3 regions of the Cytobacillus sp. FSL R7-0696 genome follow, and region 2 is predicted to be linked to each of the others. Evidence: riboswitches for the same ligand, from Rfam matches in the RefSeq annotation. Region 2 holds a riboswitch; each other region holds the start of a gene.
What was found. Region 2 has a riboswitch for S-adenosylmethionine ahead of MKX29_RS01110 (PLP-dependent aspartate aminotransferase family protein). Riboswitches for the same ligand answer to the same signal wherever they lie in the genome.

Region 1 (5,769 bases), 2.3 Mb from region 2:
AAATCACCAATCATTTGAATGATAAACACGATAATTAAGATAATAATCGTTGCAATCCATACAACGTCATATCTACTTCTTTGGAAACCTTCTAAGTAGGCAAGATTCCCTAATCCTCCTGCACCTATGACACCTGCCATCGCCGTATATCCGACTAGCGCAATCGCTGTAACGGTAATACCCGAAACAAGCGCTGGCATAGATTCAGGAATGAGTACCTTCCATATAATTGTACTTGTTTTTGCACCCATCGATTTAGAGGCTTCAATGACACCTTTATCAATCTCACGTAAGCCAATTTCCACCATTCTTGCATAGAAAGGTGCTGCACCAATAATGAGTGCTGGCAATGCTGCATTTTCTCCAATCATTGTCCCTAAAATCATTTTTGTGAAAGGGATTAGTAACACAATCAAGATTAAGAACGGAATGGATCGAAAGACATTAACAAATGCCGCAATAATTTTATTAACTAGCTGATTTTGCCATATATTTCCTTTAGAAGTTAAGAACAAAAGTAATCCAAGAATAATTCCTAAAATAAACGTGGCTATAACAGAAATACTTGTCATATATAAAGTTTCTTTTGTTGCTTCCCACATTCTTTCCCAATCCACATTTGGTAGCCATTCATTAAGCATGGGAAATCACCTCCACGCCAACCTTCTGCGAATGAATATATTCAATCGCGCGGGTAACCTCATCCGACTCTCCATCTATATGAATAAATAAGGTACCGTAAGAGCCACTTTGTGTTTGGGATATCTTTCCTTGTAATACATTCACTGTTACATTGTAGTGACGAATTAAGTTTGTGATTAATGGTTGTTCCGCTGAACCACCTACAAATCCAAGTTGAACAATTTGGCCATTTGGATAAGCACTCAGTAAATGTGTAATCGTTTCCTTCGTTTCTTCCGGTTCGGTCACTTGTTGAACAAAACGCTTCGTAATAGGTTCTTTTGGCTTTTGGAACACATCTAGCACTTCGCCAATTTCAACAATTCTTCCACCTTCCATGACAGCCACACGGTGGCAAATCTTGCGAATGACATGCATTTCATGCGTAATTAACACAATAGTTAACCCTAAACGTTCATTAATATCAACAAGTAAGTCGAGAATACTATCAGTTGTTTGCGGATCTAGAGCACTTGTCGCCTCATCACATAACAGTACTTTAGGATTATTGGCAAGTGCTCGAGCAATACCTACTCGCTGTTTTTGTCCACCGCTTAATTGCGAAGGATAGGCATCCTCTCGACCATCTAGTCCGACCAATTTAATTAATTCATTAACTCTCTCTAGTCGCGCTTTCTTAGGTACACCAGCAATTTCTAATGGAAACGCAATGTTTTCTCGAACTGTTCGAGACCATAATAAATTAAAATGTTGAAAAATCATGCTTATTTCTTGTCTAGCCTTTCTTAAGCTAGCACCTTTTATGCGAGAAACTTCATTCCCAGCTACAGATACAACGCCTTCAGTCGGGATTTCAAGTCCATTTAACATACGAATCAATGTACTTTTACCTGCACCACTGTATCCGATTACACCGAATATTTCACCCTCGTTAATTTCGAGGTTAACATTGTCTACTGCATTTACTTTCCCGTTTTTCGTTGAGAAAATCTTTTTTACATCTTTTATTGAAATCATCTTATACTTCACCTCTTCAATCCAGAAAAACCAACACATTTATAGCATATCCATTGTTTATAAAAAAAGCCTTCCTGCTTATGAGCAGAAAGGCTTGTTATGAAAATTCCTTTCTCTCATCTTTCAAAGCTAATGCTTTGAGTGAATTGGCACCATTTCAATTAAATGACGGTTGCCGGGCTTCAAAGGGCACTTCCCTCCACCTCTCTAAATAAGAGCAAACTATGAATATATTGAATTTTTTTGTGTACCTGTGTAATAGTATCATGTCATTGAAGTAGGTGTCAAATCTGAAAATAATAGTTGTTAGGCCCTTATATTTAATGAAGCAATACCAGTTGCCGCTTCAATAGCAGATTCAAGATCATCGATCAAATCTTCTACATTTTCAATTCCAATTGATAATCGGATTAAGTCTTCAGGTACACCTGCTTGTTTTAACCCATCTTGATTAAGTTGTTGATGCGTTGTGCTTGCTGGATGTATAATAAGACTTTTTGCATCACCTACATTCGCTACATGTGCGAACAGCTCAACCGAATTAATAACCTTCGCACCTGCTTCGCGCCCACCAGATATGCCAAAAACGACAACTGCCCCTGCACCTTTAGATAAATATTTGTCTGCTAATTCTTTATTAGGATGGTTGTCATCGCCCGGATAAAGTACCCAATTAACAGCAGGGTGATTATTCAAATATTGCACAATTTTTTTCGTATTAGCAATATGTTCTTTCATTCGAACCGTTAACGTTTCTAAACCTAAAGTGAATTGGAAGGCGCTTTGTGCACTTAGTGCTGGACCTAAATCCCTTAGAAGCTGCACTCTCGCCTTAGTAATATATGCTACAGGGCCAAGTGCCTCACTATATACTAAATCGTTATAGCTTGTATCCGGCTGACTTAATCCTGGATACTTCTCTGAATTCCAATCAAATTTACCACCGTCAACAATGATTCCCCCCATTGTCGTCCCATTCCCCAGTAACCATTTCGTAGCAGAATGAACAACAATATCTGCGCCATGCTCAATCGGCCGACATAGATAAGGAGTTGCAAATGTGTTATCAACCACTAACGGCACACCATGTTCATGGGCGATATTAGAAACCGTTTCAATATCTAGTACTTGTAAACTCGGGTTACCAATGGTTTCGGCAAATACAGCTCGTGTCTTTTCATTGATTGCTGCTCGTAGTTCCTCTTCATTATTCATATCGATAAGCCTAACGTTGATGCCGTACTTTGGTAAAGTGACTGTAAATAAATTATATGTACCTCCATATAAATTAGAGGCAGCTACAATTTCATCACCCGCTTGAACAATATTAAGAAGTGCTAAGTAAATGGCTGCTTGCCCGCTTGCTAATGCTAATGCGCCTGTTCCCCCTTCTAACAATGCAACTCTTTCCTCAAACACAGTAACCGTTGGATTATGAATACGAGAATAAATATATCCTGTTTCTTTTAAGCCAAATAAGTCTTGCGCATGCTCTGTATTTTGGAATTGATAAGCATTATTTTGATAGATTGGGACTGCTCTTGCCCCTGTTACTGGATCAGGTTTTAGCCCACCATGAACACCAATTGTTTCAAAACGAAGTTGCTTTTCTTTTTCTGCCATTTTACATCTCTCCTCTTTTTTAAATTGGAAAGAAAAGACGACCAAAAACCCTCTTCACAAAGAAGAGGGTTTATCATCTCTTCTTATCTATCAGAGCTTTTATGCTCTGCTGGAATTAGCACCGTGTATCAAACAACCGGTTGCCGGGTTTCATAGGGCCAGTCCCTCCACCACTCTCGATAAGAATATTTAATTTTCTAATTATTCTAAGGATAGAATAACAACCTTTTTTTGGGAAGTCAATCTTTTTTTAGTACATTTGATATATTTTTGATTAATTTTGATTTAACAGGAAAATGGCATCTAATTTCAATAATTGTCTAAAAGTCGATTTAAGGATGATATGCTTTTCATCCACTTGTTTCTTTAGACTTGTACGCCCTTGAAGCAAAGAATGAAAGTGGTCAGCAGTAGTTTGAATGTTTATATGATAATTTTTCAATGGGCGAGCATGTTTAATTAACAGCCTTTTACGGTCTAATGTCAAATACAATAGATTTTGTTCTAATTCTACTCGAATCCTTATAGGTTCCTTTAACATCATTAAAATATGATCATTTACTCTTAAAGATTGATTGAAATGATAAATGAGTTTCTCTATTGAAACCACCTCCTGCCCCGTCTTATATTCTATAATTCTGTTCCAAGAAATGATTTCCTTCTCCTAACTATCGACTTTAACCGACAGAACATTTTATTTCCAACAATGTTCACAACCTATTTCCCGAGAAATATGTCAAAAGCTAGACTTATCGACAGAAAAAAGATACAGCCCATCGGTTCATCTGCATAGAATGAGTGAAGGGTATATTTAAATATTTGCGCAAAACCCCTTGATTGAAAGCATAAGAAAACCACTTATTCCTAAACAATAAGTGGTTTTAAAATTGAGACTGTAATTCATATGATTGAATTTGCTCAAGTAAATAAGGTACGGAATGGAAAGCATAAAGCTTATCAACTAACTCTCCTTTTTTAAACACAAGTAAACACGGTACACTTTCAATTTCATACTTTTCGGCTACTCCTGGCAAAAAATTCAGGTCGGCTTTACCTATAGGAAGGTTCTGCAACAGTTGCTCAGTAATTGTTAGCATTTTCCCGGCAACTTGACATGTCCCACACATAGGAGTGAATAAATAAAATAAGCCGGATTGCTTCCTTGCGATCAAATCATTTAAGTCATTGTTTGACCAGTCAATCATGTTATCATCCTTTATCTAAATACTCGGTATATATATCTATATTTGCACTTATTAAGGCTGTAGCTAAATGATACGCGGGTGCCGCCTCGACTTCACGATACATTTTATCAATATAGATATGCTCTGCCTCTGGTAACTCTCTCTTAAATTGTTTACGAAGTTTTTCTCCTGATGCGTCAGCATCGACTAATATATAGACTTCCTTCCCAATTAAATAATCAATTAATTCATCCAACTTCGAAGTGCCAATCGTTCCATTTGTACATAAGATCTCTACAGGTTCTCTGATTAATCCTTTCACTTTTCGTTTGTCAGATTTACCTTCAACAATAATGACTTTATTGCCATGTTCTATATGCATGCTCATCACCTAATATATATCATTTATATATTTTACAATAGTAAGCCTTTTTACATTTGAAAACTTTTCAACACTTAGCTGGTATGTCTATATAGAAATTTAGAAAAAGGTCAAACCATTTAATGATTTGACCTTCTTTATTTAACTGCAATTAATCTTCTTTTGTCATTTCTTCATATTGTTCAGCTGTCATTAGCTTGTCAATTTCACTTGCATCGGATGGCTCAACAACGATCATCCATGCTTTCTCGTAAGGAGATTCATTCACAAATTCTGGACTATCGCTAAGTTCTTCGTTAATCTCAACGATTTTACCACTAATTGGTGCATATAACTCAGAAACTGTTTTAACAGATTCTACGCTACCAAACGGTTCATCAGCAGTTACTTCATCTCCTACTTCTGGAAGCTCAACAAATACGATATCTCCAAGTTCTGATTGAGCAAAGTATGTAATACCAATACGAACTTTATCTCCTTCTGTTTTTACCCACTCGTGTTCTTCTGAATAACGTAATTCTTTAGGTGTGCTCATGTTTCATACCTCCATTAATTTAGGAAATTGTTTATTTTAATGACCGAATAAACGATCGTTTAAAACGTATAAAGCGCATCCACCATTTACAGCCAATTTTGTTCAAATTCTAGCTCTTTAAATCCGACTGTTACTTTCGTACCGTCTGTTGTTAATGGACGTTTAATTAACATTCCATCCGATGCTAATAAATCCAACAGTTCCGACTCTGAGGCCGTTTTCACTCGGTCTTTTAATCCTAACTCACGATACTTTTGACCGCTTGTGTTGAAAAACTTTTTCAGCTCTAACCCGCTCTTTTTGTAAAAATCTTCTATTTCCTTGCGGGATGGGGGATTTTCCACTATATGTATCGCATCATAGGCTATTTCATGTTCATCTAGCCA
Region 2 (5,769 bases):
GAAGAATTAACAGTGATTGAAACAAGCGCTAGTCCTTCGATTCCTCACCTTATAGAAGGGTTGCAAGAATTGAACATTAACCTAGAAGATATCAAGCATATTATTGTCACCCATGTACATTTAGACCATGCTGGTGGAACTGGTTTGTTCTTAGAACAATGTCCAGAAGCAAAAGTATATGTTCATCCAAGAGGTAAACGGCATTTAGCTGACCCTAGTAAATTAATTGCTGGTGCTAGAATGGTATATGGCGATGAGTTTGATCAACTATTTAATCCGATTGTGCCAATTGATGAGAAGAGGTTAGTCGCGATGGAAGAGGGACAATCATTGGATATCGGTGGACGTTTGTTAACTTTCTATGATACCCCTGGCCATGCAAAGCACCACTTTTCAATCCATGATTCGAAAAGTAATGGCTTCTTTACTGGCGATACAATTGGCGTATTTTATCCTGGCATAGCAAGAAAAGGATATCCATTAGTCCTGCCATCGACTTCTCCTAATCAGTTTGATCCAGAGGCGATGTTATCTTCTGTTGAAAAAATCGAATCACTTCAACCACAACATATCTTTTTTGGGCATTATGGTGAGGGCCCTGAACCAAAGGATGTTTTTACACAAATTCGTTATTGGTTACCTATATTTACTTCAGTTGCAGATGACGTTTTTCTCCAAGGAAATGACATAATAAAAATGCAGGAAGCCATACAATCGGAATTGTTGGAACAAGTAAAACATTATTTATTAACAGCGCACGATGTTGAACTTAGTGCAGAGGATAAGAAGCTAATAGGCTTAGATTTAAATGTCTGCACAATGGGGATGATTGATAGATTGCAGAAAGAGAAATAAAGATTTAAGTCGTGTGGTTTGGAGGTAATTAACATGGATTTGGAAGAAATAAGATCAGAGATACAGCATCGTCAATCAGATATATTGGGTAGCTCTAGATTGGTTAAATTCGCTGTTCTTCTTCCCCTAATAGAAAAAGATGGAGAAATACATATTTTGTTTGAAGTACGGTCTTTATCTATGAGAAGACAGCCAGGGGAAATTTGCTTTCCTGGGGGGAAAATGGATCAAGACGATGTGGATTTGATTGAGACGGCAAAAAGGGAGACCAGTGAAGAGTTAGGTATCCCAATTGGAGAAGTCTCTGTTTTTTCAGAACTTGATTATGTAGTGACACCTTATGATACAGTGATTTATCCGTTTGTAGGCACAATAGAGAGCATCAGTGATCTTAAGCTAAATCCAGAGGAAGTGGATCAAATTTTCACAGTACCACTTACTTATTTTTTGAAAGAGGGACCATCAATTCATTATATTGAGATGAAGCCAGAGCCTAATAGTAGCTTCCCTTATCATCTCATTCCTAATGGGGAAAAATATAAATGGCAAACGCGAAGGATGCAAGAAATTTTTTATACTTATAAAGGTCATGTGATATGGGGGTTAACAGCTAAGATACTGTATCATTTTTTGACACTTATCCAGGATGAAAATAAATAAATTTTCAAAATGTTATTGACGATTCCCTATAAAAGGGTATATGATGTTAAACAAATAAATAGAACTTCTTATCCAGAGAGGCGGAGGGACTGACCCAGTGAAGCCTCGGCAACCAGCAATCTTTTGTATGGTGCCAATTTCAGAGGATATTATCCAAAGATAAGGAGAAGGTGAGCGTGTGAATTCAAAGCCCTTCTGCCCTTCTTGGTGGAAGGGCTTTTTATGTGATAGAGCCAATATTTTATTGGAATATAAAATATATTCAGATTTTATATTGACGACAATTTGTTTTTTGGATATAATTCTATTTGTAATTAAAGTATTAACGCTTTAAAAAATAAAATATTTCTTATCGAGAGTGACGGAGGGATCAGGCCCTATGAAGTCCGGCAACCTTCAAGCAAATGCTTGAAAAGGTGCTAAATCCTGCAGGCAGTGAATGTCTGGAAGATAAGATGAGGCAACCCCCTCTTCTTATGAAGAGGGGGTTATTTATTTTAATTATCCGACTAAAAAGTAGAGGAGAGTATATAATGACGAATCAATTTAACACTTATGATGATGAGACGATTTTATTACATGGAGGTCAATCACCAGACCCGACAACGGGATCTCGTGCAGTTCCTATTTATCAAACGAGTTCATATGTTTTTCATAATACAGATCATGCGCAAAGCCTATTTTCATTGGATGAGACGGGAAATATCTATTCACGAATCGGTAATCCAACGGTAGATGTATTAGAAAAACGTATTGCTTTATTAGAAGATGGGGTAGCGGCAGTAGCGACTTCATCTGGAATGGCAGCTATAGCTCTTTCGATTATGAATATTGCCCAAGCGGGTGATGAGATTGTTGCAGCTTCGAACCTTTATGGTGGAACATATAATCTTTTTGCTATAACACTTCCGAAATATGGGATTAAAGTTCATTTTGTTGATGGTTCTGACCCTGAGAATTACCGTAAAGCGATTACGCCAAAAACTAAGGCTTTATATGGAGAGATTATTGGGAACCCAAGTCTTCATGTCCTAGATGTAGAGGCAGTTGCAAATATTGCTCATGAAAATGATATTCCTCTTATTATTGATAATACTTTCGCTTCACCTTATCTTTGCAAACCAATCCAATGGGGTGCAGATATTGTCATTCACTCGGCAACAAAATGGATTGGAGGTCATGGAACAACAATTGGTGGACTTGTAGTTGATGGCGGACGATTTAATTGGAATCATGATAAGTTTCCTGGTTTTACTCAGCCAGACCCAAGTTATAACGGTATTGTTTATGCGAATGAGTTTGGTACTCTCGCTTTCAGTACAAAGCTTCGTGTTCAGTTGCTGCGCGATTTTGGGTCATCATTAAGCCCACATAGTGCATTTCTTTTACTCCAAGGATTGGAAACACTCCATTTACGTATAGAGAAACATACGGAAAATGCAGCGAAGATAGCTCATTTCTTAAACGCCCATCCAGCTGTCGATTGGGTCGCATATCCAGGTTTAGCAGAGCATCCAGCGCATGAACTCGCGAAGAAATATTTAAACACTGGCTTCGGTTCCATTGTGAACTTCGGTATTAAAGGTGGTCGAGATGCAGGTAAGAAAGTAATAGATACCATTGCATTGTGGTCTCATGTAGCCAATGTAGGGGATGCGAAGTCACTCATTATTCATCCGGCTTCAACCACACATCAACAGTTAAGTGCAGAAGATTTAATTAAAAGCGGTGTAAGTGAGGAGCTCATACGTTTATCAGTTGGGATTGAATCGGTTAGAGATTTAACCAATGACTTAGATCAAGCCTTCTTTGAAGCGACTGGTATTTCTTCGAAGGGAGAACAAAAAGGAGAAACAGCAGTAAATGATGAAGGTGTTATTCGGTGGGCATTACAATCATCCTCATTAAAAGAAGATGTGGATGGCGAAGAGGTGCAAAGAGCAAAAAGGATTGCTGTTGTTGGTTTAAGTGGAAATCCTGCTAGACCAAGTTACCGTTTAGCAAGAAAAATGCAAAGATTAGGTTATCAAATCGTGCCAGTTAATCCAAGAGAAACAGAAGTATTAGGTGAACAGGCATATCCAAATTTAAAATCCATTCCTTATACCATTGATATTGTGCAAGTATTTAGAAGCCCTGAAGCTGCGATAGAAGTGGCGAAAGAGGCAGTAGAAATCCAACCAAAAGTGTTCTGGCTGCAAGAAGGTGTCATTTCTCCAAAAGCAGTTGAAATAGCAAAAGAAGCTGGACTTGAAGCGGTACAAAATCGCTGCACATATAAAGAGGCACAGAGATTAAGAGGTTCTATTGTAACCTTTGCTTGTGAAATTTAAAACCGAGGTTGAGGAGAGTCATCAATGAAGAAATGGTTCGTATTTTTAATTGTCGTTTTATCAATTGGATTCATTAGTGCTTGCGGGGATAGTGAGGCCAGCACTAATGATAGCAATGGCGAAGGAAAACCAGAAAAAATTGTTTTAGACTATGCCCATTATTCTCCAACAAGTGTCATTTTAAAGAAATTCGGTTGGGCAGAAGAAGCGTTTGCCGAAGATGATATTGATGTTGAGTTTGTCCTCAGTCAAGGGAGTAATAAGGCACTTGAGTTTCTTAATAGCAGCAGTGTTGATTTTGGTTCAACTGCAGGTGCAGCGGCATTAATTGCAAAAGCAAATGGTGCTCCAATTGAATCAGTCTATATATACTCAAAACCAGAATGGACGGCATTAGTTGCACCGAAAGGATCAGCTATCAAATCGGTTGAAGACTTGAAGGGAAAGAAAGTAGCAGCAACGATTGGAACAGATCCATATATCTTTTTACTGCGCTCTTTAAATGAAGCCGGATTGACATCAACGGATGTAGAAATCGTTAACTTGCAACACGCTGACGGTGGAACGGCATTAACAACAGGGCAAGTAGACGCTTGGGCTGGTTTAGATCCACATATGGCTAAATTAGAACTTGAAGCAGGCACAGAATTTATTTATCGAAATATCGACTTTAACACGTATGGCACATTAAATGTGAGAAGCGAATTTGCTGAGAAATATCCTGAACAAGTAAAAGAAGTAATTGAGCTTTATGAAAAAGCTCGTACGTGGGTATTAGAAAATCCTGAAGAAGCGGCAGAGATACTGGCAGAAGAAGCACAAATCACCCTTGAGGTAGCGAAAAAAGAATTAGAGAGAAATGACTTTAATGAGCCAATTCCTGGTGAAGTGCAAATAGAAGCATTAAATGCGGCTGGTGAGGTTTTAAAAGAAGAAGGCATTATTAAGAGTGATGACGTAGGTAAAGTGGTTGATGAATTAATAAACCCAGATTTCTCAACAGAGGTCATTCAGTAGGGTTGGTAAAGGAGAATGAATATGAAGGAAGTCATAGCGATCCCAAAAGTAAATGAGGGTAAGGAGAAGCATAGAAAAATTAATCCTAGTATTCAAAGGGTGTTACTTGGAAGTATCGTGCCAATCTTACTTATTCTTGCATGGGAGTACTTGAGTCGGATCGGTGTGTTCCCTCCTCATTTACTCCCGGCTCCATCAATCATTTTGCAATCACTTATGACAATGACGACAGATGGAAGTTTATGGACACATACGAGCATTACATTATATCGCCTTGTGCTTGGTTTTTTATTTGGCACTGTTGCAGCATTAATTATTGGCGCCGCTGTTGGCTACTTTTCCACAGTCGAAAGTTTATTAGATCCACTAATTCAAGCTTTTCGTTCCATACCTTCATTGGCATGGGTGCCCTTATTTATTCTCTGGATGGGAATTGGAGAACCTTCCAAGGTGGTTTTAATCGCTGTCGGTGTTTTCTTCCCAGTTTATTTAAATATCGTTTCAGGCATTCAAGGAATTGACCGTAAACTAATTGAAGTGGGGAAAATCTATCATTTTAGCTCATGGCAATTAATTTCGAAGATTATATTACCAGCAGCTTTGCCATCTTTTTTAGTAGGGCTGAGAAGCGGATTGGGACTTGGTTGGATGTTCGTTGTTGCAGCTGAATTAATGGGAGCTTCTACAGGTATTGGTTACTTGCTTGTTTATGGCCAAAACACTTATGCACCGGAATTAATTATTTCTAGTATCGTCTTATTTGCCATATTAGGAAAAATAACAGATGCCATTTTAAAAGGTTTAGAGACAAAAACATTGCATTGGCAAGATACGATCGTCAAGAAGTAGGAGGTGGCAAGATTGTTATCAATTGAGCGAGTGTCTAGAACTTTTTCAAATGGAA
Region 3 (5,769 bases), 330 kb from region 2:
CTACTTGAATTGCTTCCTTTTGGCTGGCAGCCTGCCAAGATTAAAATAGAAATAATAAGAAACGCTAATAGTATACGATTGTTCTTCATGCCCTAACTCCCTCTTCTGCTTTATTCAATTGTGCCAATTTGTTTCGATCAGCTTCAAAAATACCTTTTTCAGTAATGATTGCAGTGATTAAATTAGCAGTTGTCACATCAAACGCCGGATTAAACACTTTCGTTCCTTCTGGTGTGATTTGGTTTGGTCCTAGATGAGTCACCTCTTCTGGCAACCTCTCCTCAATCGGAATATCTGCCCCTGATGCAATAGAAAAGTCAAATGTTGACAATGGCGCAGCTACATAGAAAGGAATTTGAAAGTAGTTTGCTAAAATAGCTAGTTGCCATGTACCGATTTTATTCGCTGTATCTCCATTGCTGGCAATACGATCTGCCCCGACTATAATCGCTTCAATCCCCTTTGTTGCTATTGTATGAGCAGCCATATTATCAGTAATGACCGTTACATCCACATTGGACTGTTGAAGTTCCCAAGCAGTTAGGCGCGCTCCCTGAAGAACCGGTCTCGTTTCACAAGCATATACTTGAAAGTCAACACCCTTTTCCTTACCTAAATGAAACGGCGCTAGCGCTGTACCATATTTTCCCGTAGCAATCGTCCCCGCATTGCAAATCGTTAATACCTTATTCCTTCCATTCAATAGACTTAGTGCATTTTCGCCAATTTGCCGACAAATCTCCTCGTCTTCTTGATGTATTTGCTTTGCTTCTTGCTCCAAACTGATAATTGTCTCCTCTGTTGAATACAACGTTTCTATTACTTTCATCATTCGATCCAAAGCCCAGAACAAATTAACAGCTGTAGGTCTTGAACCCGCTAGATAAAGATAATCTTCATGAATTCTAAGATGGAAAGTTTCGATGTCGACACCTTCGTATTTTTTTGCAGCAATCGCTAAACCATAAGCAGCAGTTATTCCAATAGCTGGCGCCCCTCTCACTCTCAACTGAATAATTGCCTCAAAGACATCTTCAATGGTTTCGAGTTCTACCCATCTTGTTTGATGGGGTAATAAGGTTTGATCAAGAATTTTCAATCTACCATCTTGCCATTCAATTGGTGTTGGTATACTCATGATGTATACGCCTCCAGTTCCTTAAGAAGTTGCGAGATTGTTCCTATGTTTTTGCGATTAATAATCAAGGATGAACCTAATTGAATCGTTGCCTTTTTCACATATAATCTAATTGAACTATCTTCTATTCCATCAAGATCCTTCACATGAGACAATCCGATTGTTCTCCGAATTAATTCACATCCCACTACTCCGATAGCATCTTTAAATACTTTAGCTAGAAAAGATTCTAGAGCGCCTGGTACTTTCGTAAAAGGATGAACAACAGAATTTTCCCAAGCTTCTGAAAAATAATGAGAAAACACATCCCATACTTCTTCAATCTGTTGACGAATAACGATTCTATCGTTTCCGTTTCGTACAAGTACTTGGAAAATAAGATGGGCAATATATTGACCGACATCAAATCCAATCGGACCATAAAAGCCGAACTCAGGATCAATCACCTTCGTCTCACTCTTACTCGCAAATATACTCCCTGTATGTAGGTCACCATGTAGTAAGCTCTCTGCTTCTGTGAGAAAAGCATATTTTATTTTGGCTACTTCAAGCTTCAACTTGTCATTAGCCCATAGTTGCTGAACCACTTCAGCCAACTCAGCTTCAAAATCATTCGTTTCCACATCAAAAAATGGATCGGTGAATACTAAATCCTCAGTGATTTTACATAGTTCCGGATTTGAAAATTTAGCGACCAATTTCTTTTTCTCAAACGGATGAAGAGCAAAATCTGAAGTTGAAAACAATGTCTTTGCCAGGTACTCCCCAATATGAGCTGATAACTTCGGATAATGATCCCCTTGAATCAATCCGTCTCTTACAATTGTCAGATGGGAAAGATCCTCCATCACAGTTAATGCTAGCTCTTCATCTGTTGCTAGTACTGCTGGGAGGAGGTGAGGAACGAATTCACCATGCTTCTTAAGGACTTCTGCCTCCAGTTTTGCTCTTTTAAGTGTTAGTGGCCAGCTTTCTCCGACTACTTTTGCATAAGGGAGTGCTTGCTTAATAATTACACTTTTACGATTAGAAGTAATACGGTAAACATAATTCAAATTACCATCACCAATCTCTTCCACCGTTATTTTTTCATCCGGTAAAAACAGCTTTAAACTCTTCACGTATTCACACGCAGATTCCTCTGTCAAAGCGCGGTAACCTATATTTTCTAAAACAGCCATATCTCTTCCCCCTTATTTCTTTATTATCTGTGGCACAAAACAGGGGTGACTACATGAAGAGATGTAGTCGGACCTGCTTTGTCACTACAGAAACAAAAATGCCCCTTTCCAGTACAGAAAGAGGCATTCGTCATGACGATTTTGCCTCTCATCTTTCAGAATAACTTCTGAATGGAATTAGCACCGTGCCTTACATTAGGCGCAGAAATTCTCTAGCTGCGCCTCGTTTCACAACGATATTACGGTCGGTTGCTGGGTTTCATCGGGCCATATTTCCCTCCACCTGCTCTTGATAAGAGTATAAAAGATTCATTTTTTGAAATATCTTGAGCAAATACTAGCACCGATTATAAAAAAGTGTCAATCTTTTTTTAAAAAACTTTTCATCTTTTTAAAGATAAAGGAATTTTGTCATATAACGTAAAAAATTCTCTGTTGACAGATAAAACACCTGGTGACATAATACAATTGTGCAAAAATTTAAAACGATAATCATAAATTTTCTTATCAAGAGCAGGCGGAGGGACGAGCCCGATGAAGCCCGGCAACCGATTCTAAATGAACACGGTGCTAATTCTTGCAGCAATCATGCTGACAGATAAGGAGAAGGTTCTATCACTGCGAACTAACCCTCTTCTTATTGATTAAGAAGAGGGTTTTTTATTGTCAATGTAAATTCGAAATCATCAGGGAGGGTTCTCATATGGGAGATGTAATTGCAACTTATCAAGTATACGCAAGACCCGGTTCATTAGAGAAAAAAGCAGAGGATATCGCTTTAGGATTAACGATAGGCTCGTGGACAGCGTTACCATTACTTGAGCAAGAACAATTACTAAAACATAAAGGCAGAGTCACTGCACTACAAGAGTTTTATGATGATGAACATCCCAATCGATTCGGTGAAGTAAGGTGCGAAATTAGTATCGCCTACCCTACATATAATTTCACATTTGATATTCCAGCAATCTTAACAACCGTATTTGGAAAGTTATCTCTAGATGGTGAGGTAAAATTATTAAACCTAGAATTTGATAATGAGGATCTTTCTCGTTTTCCAGGACCAAAATTCGGTATAAAAAATATAAGATCGAAACTAAATACTCAAGACCGCCCATTACTTATGAGTATATTTAAAGGCATCATCGGCAGGGATATTCACTTCTTAAGAGAACAGTTAAGAGACCAGGCTATGGGAGGCGTTGATATTGTAAAAGATGATGAAATTCTTTTTGATGTCAACATCTCTTTTGAAGACAGAATTATCGCAGGTAAAGAAATACTAGATGAAGTCTATGAAAAGACTGGAAAAAGGACACATTATGCAGTCAATTTATCTGGGAGAACAATGGATTTAGTAGATAAAGCAAAACATGCGACCGAATTAGGGGCGGATGCATTATTATTCAATGTTCACACTTACGGTCTAGATATGCTCCAAACACTAGCTGAAAACAGTGAAGTGCAGTTACCTATCATGGCACATCCTGCATATAGTGGGGCCTATACTTCTTCAAACTTCTATGGTGTGGCTCCTGACTTATTACTCGGTAATCTTACTCGCTTAGCAGGCGCAGATTTCTCTTTATTTCCTTCTCCATATGGTTCTGTTGCCATGGAAAAAGAAAAAACCTTAGCTATCGCTAGACAGTTAACCGAAGAAAATGGCTTGAATCAGGCATTCCCGGTCCCCTCAGCAGGCATTCATCCAGGTTTAGTTCCGTTGCTTTATCATGATTTTGGCAATGATTGTATCATTAATGCGGGCGGAGGGGTCCATGGTCATCCTGAAGGAGCAGCAGCTGGCGTGAGAGCCTTTAGGCAAGCCATTGACCACGTCATACAACAAAATACTCATCGTGTAACAAAAGCGCAAGAATTGGAAGCAGCATTAACAAAATGGGGAGGTACGTCGTAAAAGATGACAAAACCAATGATTTTTTGTGATTTTGATGGAACAATTACGAATAACGATAACATTGTAAAGATTATGGAGCATTTCGGTCCTATTAAGGCAAAACAGATCAAGGAAGATATTTTAGCTCAAAATATCTCTATCCAAGAGGGTGTTAAAAATCTCTTCTCACTTTTACCAACAAGTAAAAAAGAAGAGATTATCCATTTTGTATTAAATAGTGCAGAAATTCGTGAAGGATTTTCAGCTTTTGTTAGATATACACACGAAAACGATATCCCTCTTTATATTGTTAGTGGTGGAATTGACTTTTTTTTAGAACCAGTACTTGAACCTTATGGGCCATTTACGAAAGTATTTTGCAATCAGGCAAGCTTTGCTTTAGAAACGATAGATATTCACTATCCACACCAGTGTGATGAACTATGTTCTTCACAAGGTTGCGGCTGTTGTAAACCAACCATTATTAGAAAACACTCATCTCCAGAACACTTTAATATTCTTATTGGCGATTCGATTACAGACTTTGAAGCAGCCAAAATAGCAGATGCCGTACTTGCTAGAGATTTCTTAATTCAAAAATGTGAAGAAACTGGTATTTCTTATACTCCTTTTGAAACCTTCCATGATTGCATTGAATACCTCGATGAACTAGTTGGTGCGAAATCATGACAACGTATGAAACAGAGTGGGATACATTAGCTGATATTAAAGATGAATTAGCGGCTAGAGATTGGTTTATGGGTACTAGTGGTAATTTATCCATTCGCGTAGATGAAAACAGCTTTTTAGTCACTTCAAGTGGACTTGATAAAAGAAAGAGAACAGCCAATGATTTTTTATTAGTAGACTTAGAAGGAAGGCCCCTAGAAAACACGTCATCTAAACCTTCAGCTGAGACTTTATTACATTGTGAGATCTATAAGAAAACGTCATCAGGAGCAAGTCTTCATGTTCATACAGTTGCTAATAATGTTATTTCTGAGCTTTTCTATCAAGAAGGTGTAGTAACTTTTCAGCATCAAGAGTTAATTAAAGCATTTGGATTATGGGGAGAAGATGATATACTCACCATCCCGATCATTCGCAATGATGCGGATATCCCTACATTAGCGGACCACTTTTCTGCTTACGTCAGCAAAGAGAAAGGTGCAGTCTTAATTCACAACCACGGGATTACTGTTTGGGGAGTCGATGGGTTTGAAGCAAAAAAATTATTAGAAGCTTGCGAATTTTTATTTCAATATAAATTATCTCTTATTCAATTAAAAGGAGGCGTTTTACATGGCCACTATTAAATTTAAAAACGAAGAAAAAGTGATTACTGATCAACAAGAGGTATCTACATTTTTATCTGCACAAGAAGTCATCTATGAAAATTGGAACATTGAGCAATTAGAAGTGACATTACACGAAAAATACGATTTATCTGATGATGAAAAGCAAGCCATACTAGATGCATTTTCAACTGAAATCAAAACCATTTCTGAAAAGCGCGGCTACAAAGCTGCAGATGTTATTTCACTTTCAGACAG

Region 1: linked by a shared signal. The riboswitch ahead of MKX29_RS13180 (O-acetylhomoserine aminocarboxypropyltransferase/cysteine synthase family protein) and the one ahead of MKX29_RS01110 (PLP-dependent aspartate aminotransferase family protein) in region 2 are both predicted to bind S-adenosylmethionine.
Region 3: linked by a shared signal. The riboswitch ahead of mtnK (S-methyl-5-thioribose kinase) and the one ahead of MKX29_RS01110 (PLP-dependent aspartate aminotransferase family protein) in region 2 are both predicted to bind S-adenosylmethionine.

What each region holds. Positions count from the first base shown of each region.
Region 1 covers NZ_JBBOWA010000001.1:2,555,652-2,561,420, reverse strand. Annotated here, with positions in the region: gene MKX29_RS13190 (methionine ABC transporter permease) at 1-641, opposite strand, end outside; gene MKX29_RS13185 (methionine ABC transporter ATP-binding protein) at 634-1,659, opposite strand; SAM riboswitch class I at 1,773-1,877, opposite strand; gene MKX29_RS13180 (O-acetylhomoserine aminocarboxypropyltransferase/cysteine synthase family protein) at 1,966-3,282, opposite strand; SAM riboswitch class I at 3,363-3,468, opposite strand; gene MKX29_RS13175 (hypothetical protein) at 3,557-3,892, opposite strand; gene MKX29_RS13170 (thioredoxin family protein) at 4,164-4,487, opposite strand; gene MKX29_RS13165 (toprim domain-containing protein) at 4,492-4,854, opposite strand; gene gcvH (glycine cleavage system protein GcvH) at 5,000-5,383, opposite strand; gene MKX29_RS13155 (arsenate reductase family protein) at 5,470-5,769, opposite strand, start outside.
Region 2 covers NZ_JBBOWA010000001.1:225,157-230,925, reverse strand. Annotated here, with positions in the region: gene MKX29_RS01120 (MBL fold metallo-hydrolase) at 1-855, shown strand, start outside; gene MKX29_RS01115 (NUDIX hydrolase) at 889-1,515, shown strand; SAM riboswitch class I at 1,581-1,681, shown strand; SAM riboswitch class I at 1,862-1,972, shown strand; gene MKX29_RS01110 (PLP-dependent aspartate aminotransferase family protein) at 2,049-3,848, shown strand; gene MKX29_RS01105 (aliphatic sulfonate ABC transporter substrate-binding protein) at 3,873-4,865, shown strand; gene MKX29_RS01100 (ABC transporter permease) at 4,887-5,714, shown strand; gene MKX29_RS01095 (ABC transporter ATP-binding protein) at 5,727-5,769, shown strand, end outside.
Region 3 covers NZ_JBBOWA010000001.1:554,378-560,146, forward strand. Annotated here, with positions in the region: gene MKX29_RS02840 (sugar ABC transporter substrate-binding protein) at 1-89, opposite strand, end outside; gene mtnA (S-methyl-5-thioribose-1-phosphate isomerase) at 86-1,138, opposite strand; gene mtnK (S-methyl-5-thioribose kinase) at 1,135-2,319, opposite strand; SAM riboswitch class I at 2,465-2,618, opposite strand; SAM riboswitch class I at 2,821-2,924, shown strand; gene MKX29_RS02855 (2,3-diketo-5-methylthiopentyl-1-phosphate enolase) at 3,023-4,237, shown strand; gene MKX29_RS02860 (2-hydroxy-3-keto-5-methylthiopentenyl-1-phosphate phosphatase) at 4,241-4,906, shown strand; gene MKX29_RS02865 (methylthioribulose 1-phosphate dehydratase) at 4,903-5,532, shown strand; gene MKX29_RS02870 (1,2-dihydroxy-3-keto-5-methylthiopentene dioxygenase) at 5,519-5,769, shown strand, end outside.